DNA from 3 places in the Dietzia sp. MNB45 genome. Region 3 is predicted to be linked to each of the others. Evidence: riboswitches for the same ligand, from Rfam matches in the RefSeq annotation. Region 3 holds a riboswitch; each other region holds the start of a gene.

Region 1 (4,931 bases), 1.6 Mb from region 3:
TCGAACGTGTCGAACCATCTGGCATGCCTGCGCGACTGCGGGATCGTTGTCGCAGGGCCCGAAGGCCGCCAGACCCGGTACGAGATCGCAGACCCGCACTTGGCGCGGTCGCTATCCTCCTTGGTCGAGGTCACCCTCGCGGTCAACGAAAACGCCCCATGCTTGGAGCCCGACTGCTCAGTGCCGGGTTGTCACGCCACGGAGGTGCAGGCGTGATCCTGTCCTCGGCCCTGCAGGCGATCGGCCTGTTCATTGCCACCAATATCGACGACATCATCGTCCTGTCGCTGTTTTTCGCCCGCGGAGCAGGCCAACGCGGAACCACCGCACGCATTCTGGCCGGCCAGTATCTTGGCTTCGTCGGCATCCTCGGCGTCGCTGTGCTCGTCTCCCTGGGCGCGGGAGCCTTCCTGCCCCCGGGGGCCATCCCTTACTTCGGGCTGATCCCACTTGGCTTGGGACTGCGGGCCGCGTGGCAGGCCTGGCGCGGGGACGATGATGACGACGACGACGCAAAGATCGAGGGCAAGAACGTCGCCGTGTGGACCGTGGCCGGCGTAACGTTCGCCAACGGCGGCGACAACATCGGCGTCTACGTCCCCGTCTTTCTCAACGTGGGCACGGGAGCCGTAGTTGCCTACTGCATCGTGTTCCTGGTGCTGGTGGCGGGACTGGTGGGCCTGGCCAAGTTCGTCGCCACCCGCCGACCGATCGCCGAAGCACTAGAGCGCTGGGAACATATCCTGTTCCCGACTGTCCTGATCGGCCTGGGCGCCTTCATCCTGATCAGCGGCGGAGCATTCGGACTCTGACAGAACCGACGCAAACCCCACCACGCACCCGTGAGCCGCCGACTCGCTCTAATTCTTCCGGCCAGAACGCCCGATTGGTACGTCGCCGCCAAGAAGTAACCACAGAAGACCGCCACAAAGCGATCAAGTCCACATCAATGCCCAATCCTCGACCGTGTCGTAAGGGTGTACCCCACAGGGGACGTGACTACGCCTCGATGCTGGCGAGCGCAGCTGAAGCCTCTCCGATCCTCACGGGTCTCGCAGCTGGCGTTCCTGGCGAGCCACGCGGCCCTTCGCCGATACCGTTGCGTCGGTTCGGGCTTCCTGGCGGCCGGAGGACACTGTCTGTTGCCCGCTGCCTTCGGCCTATCCGTTCAGCCCCGCCGCTTCGACTCTCGCTCCGGGCTCGACGCGTACAACCACGATTCCGCTTCGCCCGGCCGCACCAGCGCCGGTCCCACGAGGATCACCGCTGCCTGGCGCAGGCCAGCCGCCTCCACCGCTGCCGCGATGTCAGCGAGAGTGCCGCGCAGCTCCACGCGGTGCGAGCGGCTCGCGTTGGCCACCACCGCCACCGGGCAGTCGGCACCGTGCGTGGGCACCAGACGCTCGGCCAGCTCACGGATCCGGGTGATCGCCAGGTGCAGCACCAGCGTGGCGCCGGTGGCGGCGAAGTTCTCCAGTGACTCCGTCGACGGCATCGCCGTCGACCGAGCCTGAACGCGGGTGAGCACCACCGACTGCACCACCTCGGGAACCGTGAGCTCCACCCCCAGCTCGGCGGCGGCCGCCGCATAGGCCGGAACACCAGGAACGACGTCCCACGGCACGCCAGCCGAGTCGAGCCGGCGAGTTTGCTCGGCGAGAGCCGAGTACAGCGACGGGTCACCCGAACACAGCCGAACCACCTCGAGCCCATCGGCGTGAGCGGCGACGATCTCGCCGATGATCCCGTCGAGGTCCAGATGCTGGGTGTCCACCAGCCGGGCCTCGGGTCGGCAGTGGTCGAGCACACCGTCGTCGAGGTACGTCCCCGCGTACAGGCAGACGTCGGCCTCGCGCAGGGACGCAGCCGCGCGCAGCGTCAGCAGATCAGCGGCGCCGGGGCCGGCTCCTACGAAGTGAACGGTCACGAGCTCTCCCCTGTTTCCGAAGTATCAGCCGCAGCGACGAATGGCTTCACGGCCGCCCACTGCACCACCGCACGGGCGGGGGCCCAGCCGGCGAACCGGCCGATCGAGTCCGCGTGCTCGACCTGGATCCTGGTCAGCTCCCCGCCGAACTCGGCGCGGGCGTCGACCACCACGCGCTCGGTCTCCAGAGTCACCGCATGCGCGACCAGCCGTCCGCCGGGACGAAGTGCGTCCCAGCACTGTCTCAGCAGGCCAGGAGCAGTGCCGCCTCCACCGATGAACACCGCGTCCGGCCGCGGCAGACCGTCCAGAGCCTGGGGCGCCCGTCCGTGGACGACCTCCAACGACGGCACCCCCAGCCGCACGGCGTTGCGCGCGACACGCGCCGCCCGCTCGGGATCGGCCTCCACCGCGATCGCCCGACATGACGGGTGGGCGCGCATCCACTCGATGCCCACCGACCCGGCGCCGGCGCCCACGTCCCACAGCAAATCACCGGCCATCGGTGCGAGCCGCGACAGGGCGGAAGCCCGCAGGTCGCGGCGGGTGAGCTGGCCGTCGTTCTCGAAGGCGTCGTCGGGCAGGCCCGGCACCAGTCCGAGCGGTCGGGCGGACGCGTCGGCCACGCACTCAACCGCCAGGACGTGCAGGGCGGGGGCCTCGTGATCGACAGCCCAGTCGCGCGCCGCGCGGGAAAACCGGGCCTCGGTCGGACTCCCCAGATCGGCGAGCACGGTCATCTCGCTCCCCCCGTATCCGGCGCCCCGGAGCGTCGCGGCGACCTCTCCCGGCGTGTTCCGATCCGCCGAGAGCACCAGCACCCGCCGCCCCGGCGCCAGCTCACGGGGCAGCGCGCGGTGGTCGCGCAGCACCGCCACGGACTCGGCCGGCCACCGCATCCTGGCGCGGGCCAGCGCGACCGAGGACACCGCCGGGAGCACCTCCACCGCGTCCGCGCCGAGCAGCTCGATCAGGGTGGTGCCGATCCCGGCGACCAGCGGATCGCCCGAGGCCAGGGCCACGATCGACCGCCCGACCCACCGCTGGAGCAGCTCCGGCAACCCGTCCCGCAGCGGCCGCGGCCACGGCACGCGTTCGGCCGTCACCTCGCCCGGAATCATCGCCAGATGACGCTCGCCGCCGAGCACCACATCGGCGCCCATGATGGCGCGACGGCGGGCCTCGTCGAGCCCCGCCCACCCGTCGCCGCCGATGCCGACGACCACCACCCGTGCATTCATGACGCGGAACCCTACCGCGACACCTGAGGCGCCCCGGGACAGGCCGTTGGGCTAGCCTCGGCACCACACAACCGAACAGACCCCACAGCACGAGGTGCCCCACGACCGCGAGAGCGGGCGGAGGGGAGAATCAGGGAAGCCGGTGAGAATCCGGCACAGGGCCCGCTACGGTAACCCGGCCTCTCAGGCGATCGCGCCCCGCGCGCACATCCGAGATGAGCCGGGAAGTCCGGAGACCGGCCTCGCGCTGACCAGCCTGGCAGACGAGAGCGGGAGCCCCCATGCCACTGCACTACCCCTTCAGCGCTGTCGTCGGTTCCGACGACATGGCGCTGGCCCTGACCCTGACCGCGGTGTCCCCGGCGGTCGGCGGCGTGCTGATCCGCGGCGAGAAGGGCACGGCCAAGTCCACGATGGTCCGCGCCCTCACCGGGATCCTGCCGGAGGTCGAGGTCGTCACCGGCGACCGCTTCTCCTCCGCACCTGACGACCGCGGTTCCGAGACCCCGGACGGGCGTATCCCCCACGACGCGCCCACCGAGCGGCGGCCGGTCCGCCTGGTCGAGCTGCCGATCGGGGTGTCCGAGGACCGCATCACCGGATCACTACACCTGGAGAGTGCGCTCGCCGATGGCGTGACCGTGTTCCAACCGGGCCTACTCGCCCGCGCACACCGCGGACTGCTCTACGTGGACGAGGTCAACCTGCTCCACGACCACGTGGTGGACCTTCTGCTCGACGCCGCCGCGATGGGCCGGGTGACCGTGGAGCGCGACGGCATCTCGGTGGAGCACGCCGCGCGCTTCGTGCTGATCGGCACCATGAACCCCGAGGAGGGTGAGCTCCGGCCCCAGCTCCTGGACCGCTTCGGCCTCACCGTGGAGGTGGCCGCGCCCCGGGACCCGGAGCCGCGCGCCGAGGTGGTGCGCCGCCGGATCGCGTTCGAGGCCGACCCGGCGGGATTCGTCGCCGCCCACGCCGCCGACGAGGCCGCAGTGCGCGAGCGGATCGCCGCCGCGCGGCGCGTACTCGACCGGGTGAGACTGACCCCCTGGGCGCTGTCCACCATCGCCCGGGTGTGTGCGGGCTTCGACGTGGACGGCATGCGCGCCGACATCGTCACCGCCCGCACCGCCGCCGCCCATGCCGCATGGCAGGGCCGGACCCGGATCACCCGCGAGGACATCCGCGTCGCCGCGCGCATGGCGCTGCCCCACCGCCGCCGTCGTGCCCCGTTCGATGCGCCGGGCCTCGACGAGGACCTGTTGGAACGGCTCCTGGGCGACGACGACGAGCCCGATCCCGACCCCCGGGACGAGACCGCGCCGGCCGAGGACGCCGAACAGTCGGAGTCCGCAGACGAGTCCGCGTCGGCAGACACCTCGGATGCCGAGTCCGCCCCGGCGCGGGCCTCGGCCGAGGACGCCGGGCACGAGCACGCACCCGAGCAGACCGAGCAGACCGAGGACAGCCCCGACGCTGCCGACGCCTCCGGCACCGCGGGCACCGACCAGGCGGACGGCCACTCGGACGACGACGCCGACAGCCGAGCCGACGAGCTGCCCGGCGGACACGCCGCGGAGGACACCCCCGGCGACGGCTCGCGGTCCGACGCACCCGGGCCCATCCCGCCCGAGCCGGGCACAGTCAACGCGGCCGCGGCGCCGTACCGCACCCGCCTGCTCGCCGTCGCCGGTACCGGCCAGGGCGCGGCCGGCCGCCGGTCGAGGGCCATCACCAGCACTGGCCGCCGCATCGGCGCG
Region 2 (4,931 bases), 1.6 Mb from region 3:
CGTCGACGTCGCCGCCGGTGAGCCGGGCGATGAGGTGGCGGTCGAGGATCCCGTCCGGCGCTTCGACGTGCTCGATCCGCCCCGCCGACCCCGCGACCGGCCCATACGGGAGCGCCGGGGCCGGGCTCGGGAGCCGGTCGTCCACGGGGTGGGCGGCGGCGAGGGGGGTTGGCAGTTCCCGCACGTGCCACGGGGCGTCCGGCCCGGTGCCGCGGGCGTCGACGAACTCGCGGGCCAGCTCGACCAGCCGCTCGGCGGCGTCAGTCAGCGGCACGACGTCCGACCACTGCTCACCCACCCGCAGCTGCGCGATGTCGGCATCCAAGGCGACCAGGCCCAGATCGCAGGAGCGCTCGAGCAGGTCCCCGCGGCCGTCGTCCAGGACGAACAAGAACCGGCCCGGCAAGCCGCCGAGCGCGGGATCGGCCAGCAGCCCGGCGTCCAGCGCCTCGGTCACCGGCCGCAGGTCCGCGCGGCCCCGGGCCTGCCCGCCGAACGACTCGCCCAGGCCCGTCAGCGGCGAGACGAGGACGTTGCGCACCAGCTCGTGCCCGGGCGCGGGGAGCAGGCCCGTCTCCGCGATCGCCGCCACCACCTCGCCGGGCAGCTGCCCGTCCGGACCGATCGGCAGAGCCCGCAGTTGCAGGTTCGCGCGTGTCGTGACGTGCACGTTGTCGTCGTCGCCGTATCTCACGGCGACCCCGTGCAGGGCGGACAGGGCCGCTGGCGACACGCGGCCGCCCGGCACGCGCAGCCGGACCAGGGCGCCGTCGGAGGCCGGCCACGGCCGCAGGACGCCCGGGCACAGGTCGCCACGGGTCCGGCGGGTGGGTTCGCTGATGCTCACGACGGCCATTGTGGCAGCCCATCGAGGGTGTACTTTTCCCAGATGGCAGATGGTAAGTTTTTTCTTCACAACTGAAGAAACGGAGCTCCAGCGTGACACCTCGCCGCGTACCCACCCTTCTCGCCTCCGCCCTCACCGCAGTCGCACTGGTCGCGGCCGGGTGCTCGTCGGACGCCGCCACCGAACCCGCCGCCGCCGAAGCGGCCACCACCACCACGGCATCACCGGCCGCCGGGTCCGTCGCTGGGGTGACCGTCCCGGACGCGTTCACCGCGATCACCGTGGTCCCCATCGGGAGCCCGCCGCTGCCGTTCAAGGGCACCGACGGCAAGTACCACGTGGCCTACGACCTGCAGCTCACCAACGCCACCAAGGTGCCGGCGAGCGTGGACAAGATCGACGTGGTGGACGGCGCCGATCCCACCAAGGTCATCGCCAGCTTCTCCGCCGCCGCTCTCGTGGACCCGGACTGCGTCTTCGGCGACTGCAACCGCCTACGGGACCTGCCCGCCGGGTACGTCGACACCGCGCAGATCCCGCCGCAGGAGAGCCGGGTCGTGTTCATCGACTTCACCCTCGACTCGCTCGACCAGGCCCCGGACGCGGTGCTGCACCACCTCTACGGGACCGGCGCCGCCTCGCCGGCGTTCGGGGAGCCAGGGCCCATCGACTACCTCACGACGCCGGTCGCCTTCTCCACCCGCACCGTGCCGGTCATCGCTCCGCCCGTGCGGGGCGAGAACTGGGTGGCCCTCAACGGATGTTGCGAACCGGGCTTCCCGCACCGCAGTTCGGTGATGTCGGTCAACGGCAAACTCAACAACAGCCAGCGCTTCGCGATCGACTGGAAGCGCACCAACGACCAGGGCGAGTTCTACACCGGCGACAGGAACCACAACGAGAGCTACGTGGACTACGGCGCCGAGATCCTCGCCGTCGCCGACGCCACCGTCGTCTCGGTCCTCGACGGTATGGAGGCCAACGCGCCGGGGGTCCTGCCCGCGAGCAACCCGGACCTGGCCTCGAAGCTCACCGTCGAGAACGTGGACGGCAACCACGTGGTGCTCGACCTCGGCGACGGCGTGTACGCGATGTACGCACACATGATCTCCGGCTCGGTCACGGTGAAACCCGGCGACACGGTGACCGAGGGCCAGGTGCTCGGCAAGCTCGGGAACACCGGCAATGCCAACGCCTCGCACCTTCACTTCCAGCTCATGGACGGGCCGAGCCTGCTCGAGGCCGACTCGCTGCCGTACGAGCTGAAGGGGTTCGACTACGCCGGGCAGGTCCCGCCGCAGCGGATCGCCGACGCCGACGACTTCCTGTCCGGCACCTTCGTCGACGAGGCGACCCTCTCGCCGGAGCCGCGGAGAGGCGAGCTGCCGCTCAACCTCGCGGTGGTGGACTTCCCCTGACCGGGATGGCCGTCCCCGGCTGACGCGAGGCAGCCGGTCGGGGCGCTCCTGGGCCTCGCGCGGCAGCCGGGCGGCCACGGGCGGGGTGCGCCGGATAGGCTCGCCCGTGCCGTGGTGTTCGGGAAGCCGGAGGAAAAGCCGGCGCGGCCCTCGCCACTGTAGTCGCGGAGTCGCGCCCCCTCGTCCGTCCCTCACGGGGCGGAGACCACTGGATCCACGGGTCCGGGAAGGTCGGTCGCGCGGCATTGATGCGGAAGCCAGGAGACCGGCCACGGCGACATGTTCCACGAGGGTTTGGAGAAGAACATGCGCCCCGACCGGCGTTCGGCGTCCCCTGATGACGCCTCGGCACAGCACGACGTGCCCCGCATCACCCTGTTGTCCACCTCCGACACGGACCTGCTCTCCGCGCGGGAATCCCGCGCGGATTGGTCGCTCGGCAACCCGTCCCGACTCGACGTCGAGGCGAATCTGCCCGAACTGCTCGACGGCGCCGACCTGGTGGTGGTCCGCATCCTCGGCTCGCGGCGATCGTGGGAGGCCGGGTTCGCCGCCGTGCTCGGCGCGGGCGTCCCGGTGGTGGTCCTGGGTGGGGAGCAGACCCCCGACGCAGACCTGATGGAGCTGTCCACGGTCCCGATCGGCACCGCGGCCGAGGCGCACCGCTATCTCGCCGAGGGCGGCCCGGGCAACCTCGCGCAGCTGCACGCGTTCCTGGCCGACACCGTGCTGCTCACCGGCGCCGGGTTCGAGCCGCCGGTCAGCGTGCCGGTGTGGGGGATGCCGCCGCGGCCGGACACGACGGAAGCCCCCGGCCTGCCCCGCGTGGGCGTGCTCTACTACCGCGCCCACGAGGTGAGCGGGAACTCCGGATTCGCCCACTCGCTGGCCGACGCGATCGACGCCGCTGGCGCGGTGGGAGTGCCGGTCTTCGCCGGCTCCCTGCGCTCGGCCCCCGACGAGCTGTTCGACGCGCTCGGCTCACTGGACGCGCTGGTCGTCACGGTCCTCGCCGCCGGCGGCACCACGCCCGGTGCGGTGAGTGCGGGCGGCGAGGACGAGACGTGGGACGTCGAGCGCATCGCCGCGCTGGACATTCCCGTCCTGCAGGGCCTGTGCCTGACGTGGAGCCGGGAAGACTGGGCTGCCTCAGACGACGGCGTCAACCCGCTGGACTCCGCCAACCAGATCGCGATCCCCGAGTTCGACGGCCGGATCATCACCGCGCCGTTCTCGTTCAAGGAGATCGACGCCGACGGCCTGCCCCGCTACGTGGCCGATCCGGAGCGGTGCGCGCGCGTCGCCGGGATCGCCGTGGCCCACGCGCGGCTGCGCCATGTGGCGCCCGCCGACCGCAAGGTCGCGCTGGTCCTGTCGGCCTATCCGACCAAGCACTCCCGCATCGGCAACGCCGTCGGCCTGGACACCCCGGTCTCGACCATCCGCCTGCTGCGCCGGATGCGCGACGAGGGCTACGACCTGGGCCCGGACGACGGCCCCATCGCCCGGTTCCTGGACACCGCCGGGGACTACGCCGACGACACCGCCGCCGGCGACGCCCTTATCCACGCGCTCATCGCCGCGGGCGGGCAGGACGAGGAGTGGCTCACCAGCGCCCAGCTCACCGACAGCCACGTGCGGATCTCCACCGACGACTACCTGCGCTGGACCGCGGACCTGCCCGAGACGCTGCGCGCGGAGATGGTCGAGGCGTGGGGGCCCGCGCCGGGCGAGCTGTTCGTCAACGACGCCGGAGAGATCGTCCTGGCCACCATCCAGGCCGGCAACGTCGTCCTGTTGATCCAGCCGCCCCGCGGATTCGGCGAGAACCCGGTCGCCATCTATCACGACCCCGAGCTCGCGCCGTCCCACCACTACCTGGCCGCCTACCGCTGGCTCGCCCGCGGTTTCGGGGCGCACGCGCTGGTGCACATCGGCAAGCACGGCTCGCTGGAGTGGCTGCCGGGCAAGAACGCCGCGCTCTCGGCGGACTGTGCCACCGACGCGGCGATCGCCGACCTGCCGCTGATCTACCCGTTCCTCGTCAACGACCCCGGCGAGGGCGCGCAGGCCAAGCGCCGTGCGCACGCGACGATCGTCGACCACCTGGTCCCGCCGATGGCCCGCGCGGAGTCGTACGGAGACATCGCCCGCCTGGAGCAGCTGCTCGACGAGTACGGGAACATCGCGTCGATGGACCCGGCCAAGCTCCCGGCCATTCGCGCGCAGATCTGGACCCTCATGCAGTCCGCGCACATGCACGAGGACCTGGGCCTCGAGCAGCGGCCCGACGACGAGGAGTTCGACGACTTCCTCCTCCACGTCGACGGCTGGCTGTGCGAGATCAAGGACGTCCAGATCCGCGACGGCCTGCACGTCCTTGGCCAGGCGCCCGCGGGCGAGGCGCGCGTCAACCTGGTGCTGGCGATCCTGCGGGCCTCGCAGGTGTGGGGCGGCGAGTCCGGGGCGGTTCCGGGCCTGCGTCGCGCACTCGGGCTGGCCGAGGGCGCGCCGACCGAGGAGGTCGACCGGGTCGAGGCGCTCGCCAAGGCGCTGGTCGAGGGGATGGACGCGCGGGAGTGGGACGTCGCCGCGGTGCCCGACGTCCTCGCCGCCGCGGGCCTCACCGCGGGTGGGGCGGGCGACGGCGCGTCCGAGGGCGACGA
Region 3 (4,931 bases):
GGCCGGGCTCATCGCGGTGCGGGCGACCACGTCGGCCAGGATGAGGAACGCCGCGCCTACCAGCAGCGACACCGGCAGCAGCAGCCGGTGCCCGGGCCCGATGAGCATCCGCACGGCGTGCGGGATGACGATGCCCACGAACCCGATCAGGCCCGACACGGACACCACCGCCGCCGTGCCGAGGGTGGCCACGCTGACGAGGACCAGGCGCACCCGCGCCGGGGCGATCCCGAGCGTCGCGGCCTCGGCGTCCCCGACCGCCATCACGTCGAGGGTGCGCCGGAACAGGGCGATCACGGCCACCGCCACGAGCACGTACGGCAGCACGGTCTGCACGTCGGTCCAGCCGCTGGTCGTGAGGCGGCCGAGCATCCACGAGTACACCTGCCGCAGGGTCTCGTCGTGGCGCTGCATGAAGAACGTCTGGATGGCGCTGGCGAACGCCGCCACGGCGACGCCGGCGAGGATGATGACCACCTCGCTGCGTCCGCCGCCGACACTGCGGCCCAGCGTGTAGGTGGCCAGCACCGCGATCATGCCGCCGGCGAACGCGGCGGGCGGCACCATCGCCGAGCCCATCGCGCCGCCCGCGACGATCGCCAGGGTGGCGCCCAGCCCCGCCCCGCTGGACACCCCCAGCAGGTACGGGTCGGCGAGCGGGTTGCGGAACACGCCCTGGTAGGTGGCCCCGGCGATCGCGAGCATCGCGCCGACGATCGCGCCCAGCACCACGCGGGGGATGCGGATCTCCCAGAGGATGACCTGCTGTCGCTCGGTGAACCCGGAGTCGATGTCGACCAGCGGCAGCCGGCCCACCAGCTCGAGCACCACGCCGCCCGGGGTGAGGCCGGCCGGGCCGATGAGGGTGCCGAGCAGGACCGCCGCGGCCAGCAACAGCGTCGCCCCGCCCAGCACGAGGGCGTGGCGGGGCGACGGGCGGGTCACGAGGCGGGCTGGTTCGCGGGGCTCCCCGCGGTCTCCGGCGCGGCCTCGGGCACCGCGGTGACGATCGCGGCGACCTCGCGCATGAAGTCGACCACCCGCGGGCCCCACCGGCTGGACAGGTCCTCGTCGACCACGTGGACGCGCCCCTCGCGCACGGCGGTGAGTCCGTCCCAGCCCGGCCGCTCGGCCACGACTTCCGGGGTGACACCGCAGCACTGGCCGTCGGCGAGAAACACCAGGTCCGGGTCGGCCTCGAGGATGAGTTCCTCGGACAGCTGCGGGTAGGGATCGTCGCCGGTGGCGATCGAGGTCAGGCCCAGCAGGGAGTAGATCTCGCCGACGTAGGTGTCGTCGGTGACGGTGTAGTAGGTGTCGTCGAGCTCGTGGAAGTACGTCAGCGGCGTCTCGCGCTCCGGCACCGAGGCGACGATCTCGTCGATCTCGCCACGCATCCGCGACACGAGTTCGGCGGCCTCGCCGATGTGCCCGGTGGCCGCCCCGACCTGCTCGAGCTGGGTGTAGGTGTCGTCGAGGGTCTGCGCGGCGGGCAGCTGCAGCACCTCGACGCCGGAGCGTTCGAGGCCGGCCACGATGTCCCCGGTGTCGTCGGTGAGCACGACGAGGTCCGGCGCGTACGCCAGGATCGCCTCGAGGTTGGGCGTGTACCCGGACAGGTCGGTGACCGGGGCGTCGGTGGGGAAGTCGGACCGCTCGTCGACCGCCACGACGCTGTCCCCGGCGCCGACGGCGTAGAGCATCTCGGTGGTGGTGGGGGCCAGCGAGACGATCGCCTGCGGCTCGTCGGCCGCGGCGGAGGTCTGGTCGGCCGGGGCCGGCTCGTCGCCGCCGGTGCCGCTGCACGCGGTGGCGACCAGCGCCAGGGCGGCCAGGGGGGCGAGCAGCAGTGAGCGGGCTCGGGCCCGGCGGGCTCGTGGATGGTGCATGGCATCCTCCGTGATTCGGAGGACGAAAACAGCTCGGGCCGCGGCCTGGGCCGCTGCACGCGACCGTCCTTCGTCCGAGGTCAGTACGTACGGCTGCCGCGGAACCGGCCGACCTGGCTCGCCCGTCCTGAGACGGGATCACAGTTGCGGGACAGCGTCGGATTCGCACCGACTTCCGCCGAGTTGCCGCGGGGTCCGACGCTGGTGGCCGGACCCGTCGAGGGTATCCCACCCGCCGCCGCGTCCGCCCATCTGCGTGCCTCCGGCGCCGCCCCTGTCCGAGGTGGGCCGAGGGCGCGCGGAGGCGGTGGCGTTCGTCCGAGGAGGATGGACACAAGATCTGTCGGCAGTGGGAGAGGACCGTGGAGATGACGACGACGAGTTCTGCAGGCGAGGGGCCTTCGGCCGCGGATCTGCGCGAGCAGGGTTTCGCGACCAGGCGCGACGTGATGAGCGACGCCTTCGTCGACCGGGCCATGGACCGGGCTGCCGGGACGGCGTCGGAGGCGATCCAGCACGTGGTCACCGAGAACGTGTGGGGCAACATCTGGAACCGGCCCGGGCTGGGCCGCCGGGACCGCAGCCTGCTCAACATCGGGATGCTCGTGGCACTGCGTGCGGACGCCGAGCTGGCGGGGCACGTGCGCGGCGGGCTGACCAACGGGTTGACCCGCGAGGAGATCACCGAGGCGGTCATCCACGCGTCGGGGTACTGCGGTGCGCCGGCGGCCCTCTCGGCGATGAGGACCGTCCAGGCCGTCTTCGACGACCTCGACGGGTAGTCGCACATCGGCTGGGGAGGTCGTGGACGGCAGGTAGTCTCGTCCCCAGAGTGACAGACGCCACCCCTCGATCAAGGAGCCCCCATGCGCAGCACGATGATGCCGGAGCAGCTGAAAATCAGCACGATCCTGCAGTTCGGCTCGACCGTCCACTCCGATGCGGTCATCACCACCTGGACCGATCAGGGCCCACGGAAGATCTCCTTCGGGGACTTGGGCAAGCGCGCCGCTCAGTTGGCCCATGCGCTGCGCTCCCTCGGGGTTGACGGTGACCAGCGGGTCGCGACGTTCCAGTGGAACAATTCCGAGCATATGGAGGCGTACCTGGCGATCCCGTCGATGGGCGCGGTGCTGCACCCCCTGAACATCCGCCTGTTCCCGGATCAGCTCGAGTTCGTGGCCAATCACGCCGAGGACAAGGTCATCATCGTCGACCCGACCCTGATCCCGCTGCTGCAGCCGTTGCTGCCGCGGTTCTCAACGGTCGAGCACGTCCTCGTCACCGGTGGGGGCGCCGCGAACCTGGAGGCCCCCGAGGGGATCCGGGTGCATGACTACGAGGAGCTTCTCGCCGCGCAGCCCACGGAGTTCGAGTGGCCGGAGGTGGACGAGAACGACGGCGCCGCGATGTGTTACACCTCGGGCACCACGGGCGACCCGAAGGGCGTCGTCTACTCGCATCGCTCGATTTACCTGCACTCGATGCAGGTGTGCATGTCGGACGGCATGGATATCTCGGTCGACGACAACGTGCTGGCGATCGTGCCGATGTTCCACGCCATGTCGTGGGGCCTGCCGTACGCCGCGTTCATGGTGGGGGCGTCGTTGCTCATGCCGGAGCGTTTCCTGCAGCCGGAGCCGCTCGCGGCGATGATCGCCAGTGAGCGCCCGACCCTCGCGGCCGCCGTGCCCACCATCTGGATGGCGGTCGACGCGTACTCGGTCGACCATCCCATCGACATGTCGAGCTTCCGCTCCGTCGTCGTGGGCGGCAGCTCCTGCCCGGCGGAACTGATCCGCAAGTTCCGGGACAAGTACGGGATCAATATCACCCATGCGTGGGGCATGACCGAGACCTCGCCCATCGGCACGCTGTCCCGGCCGAAGGCGTCCCTGCCGGAGGACGAGCAGTTCAAGCTGCGTCTCACCCAGGGGCGGCTGCTCGCCGGCGTCGAGGCCCGGATCGTTGACGATGCCGGCACGGAGCTGCCCTGGGACGGGGAGTCCGTCGGCGAGCTGCAGGTCCGTGGACCGTGGATCACCGGGAGCTACTACAAGGTGGACGACTCGGATCAGTTCGACGACGGCTGGCTGCGCACCGGCGACGTGGGCTACATCAAGCCGGAGGGCTTCCTCCAGCTCACCGACCGCGCCAAGGACATCATCAAGTCCGGTGGCGAGTGGATCTCCTCGGTCGAGGTCGAGAACTACCTGCTCGAGCACCCGTCCGTCGCCGAGGCCGCGGTAATCGGCATCCCGGATCCCAAGTGGGACGAGCGGCCGCTGGCCACGATCGTGGTCAGGGACGGTGTGCCCGACCCGAGCGTCGAGGAGTTGCGCGATCACCTGGCCGAGCGGATGGCCAAGTGGCAGGTGCCGGAGAAGTTCGCGTTCGTCGACGAGATCCCCAAGACCTCGGTCGGCAAGCTCGACAAGAAGCGCATCCGCGTCTCGCATTCCGACGGCGACCTCACCGTGGTCAACGCCCTGGAGAACTAGGCAGGCGGAAGGTCGAACGCGGGAACGCGTCGTCGGCCAGCGGAGGGCCCGGGATTGCGGTATGACCGCCCCCGGGCCCTGCTTCTGCGCTACTGGCTGCTCGGTGCCAACCGTCCCGCCGGCCGCCACGCCGGCCGCCACGCTGGCCGTCCCGCTGGCCGCTGCCACGCTGGCCGTCCCGCCGGCCGACACGCTGGCCGTCCCGCCCCCCGCCGCCGCGGCATCATCGCCGAGCAGAGGATTTCGCTCAGACCCACTCGGGCGATACAGGCGAAATCCTCTGGACGGCGGAGGCCGGGGCGGGCGGCGGGTCAGTTCGCGGCGACGCGTGCCAGCGGCCGGAGCGAGACGGGCAGTCCGTCCCCGGGGTAGGGCAGCGAGTCGTTCTTCATGGGCGGGACGTAGTCCAGCGGGACCGACCACTCGAAATGGCGTAGCAGCGCGCTGAGCACCAGCTTGGACTCGAGGTTGGCGAAGATCATGCCGAGGCACTTGTGCACCCCGCCGCCGAACGGCTCCCACGCGAAGCGGTGCGACTTGT

Evidence for each region. Region 3 has a riboswitch for cobalamin ahead of AB5G72_RS16855 (ABC transporter substrate-binding protein). Riboswitches for the same ligand answer to the same signal wherever they lie in the genome.
Region 1: linked by a shared signal. The riboswitch ahead of AB5G72_RS06380 (VWA domain-containing protein) and the one ahead of AB5G72_RS16855 (ABC transporter substrate-binding protein) in region 3 are both predicted to bind cobalamin.
Region 2: linked by a shared signal. The riboswitch ahead of cobN (cobaltochelatase subunit CobN) and the one ahead of AB5G72_RS16855 (ABC transporter substrate-binding protein) in region 3 are both predicted to bind cobalamin.

The regions. Positions count from the first base shown of each region.
Region 1 is NZ_CP163397.1:1,303,865-1,308,795, reverse strand. Features, by position in the region: gene cmtR (Cd(II)/Pb(II)-sensing metalloregulatory transcriptional regulator CmtR) at 1-216, shown strand, start outside; gene AB5G72_RS06395 (cadmium resistance transporter) at 213-812, shown strand; gene AB5G72_RS06390 (cobalt-precorrin-4/precorrin-4 C(11)-methyltransferase) at 1,169-1,927, opposite strand; gene cbiE (precorrin-6y C5,15-methyltransferase (decarboxylating) subunit CbiE) at 1,924-3,168, opposite strand; cobalamin riboswitch at 3,244-3,427, shown strand; gene AB5G72_RS06380 (VWA domain-containing protein) at 3,450-4,931, shown strand, end outside.
Region 2 is NZ_CP163397.1:1,341,407-1,346,337, forward strand. Features, by position in the region: gene AB5G72_RS06565 (nitrite reductase) at 1-847, opposite strand, end outside; gene AB5G72_RS06570 (M23 family metallopeptidase) at 940-2,265, shown strand; cobalamin riboswitch at 2,361-2,553, shown strand; gene cobN (cobaltochelatase subunit CobN) at 2,626-4,931, shown strand, end outside.
Region 3 is NZ_CP163397.1:3,506,895-3,511,825, reverse strand. Features, by position in the region: gene AB5G72_RS16860 (FecCD family ABC transporter permease) at 1-945, opposite strand, end outside; gene AB5G72_RS16855 (ABC transporter substrate-binding protein) at 942-1,889, opposite strand; cobalamin riboswitch at 1,979-2,117, opposite strand; gene AB5G72_RS16850 (carboxymuconolactone decarboxylase family protein) at 2,258-2,671, shown strand; gene AB5G72_RS16845 (long-chain fatty acid--CoA ligase) at 2,756-4,390, shown strand; gene AB5G72_RS16840 (cytochrome P450) at 4,702-4,931, opposite strand, start outside.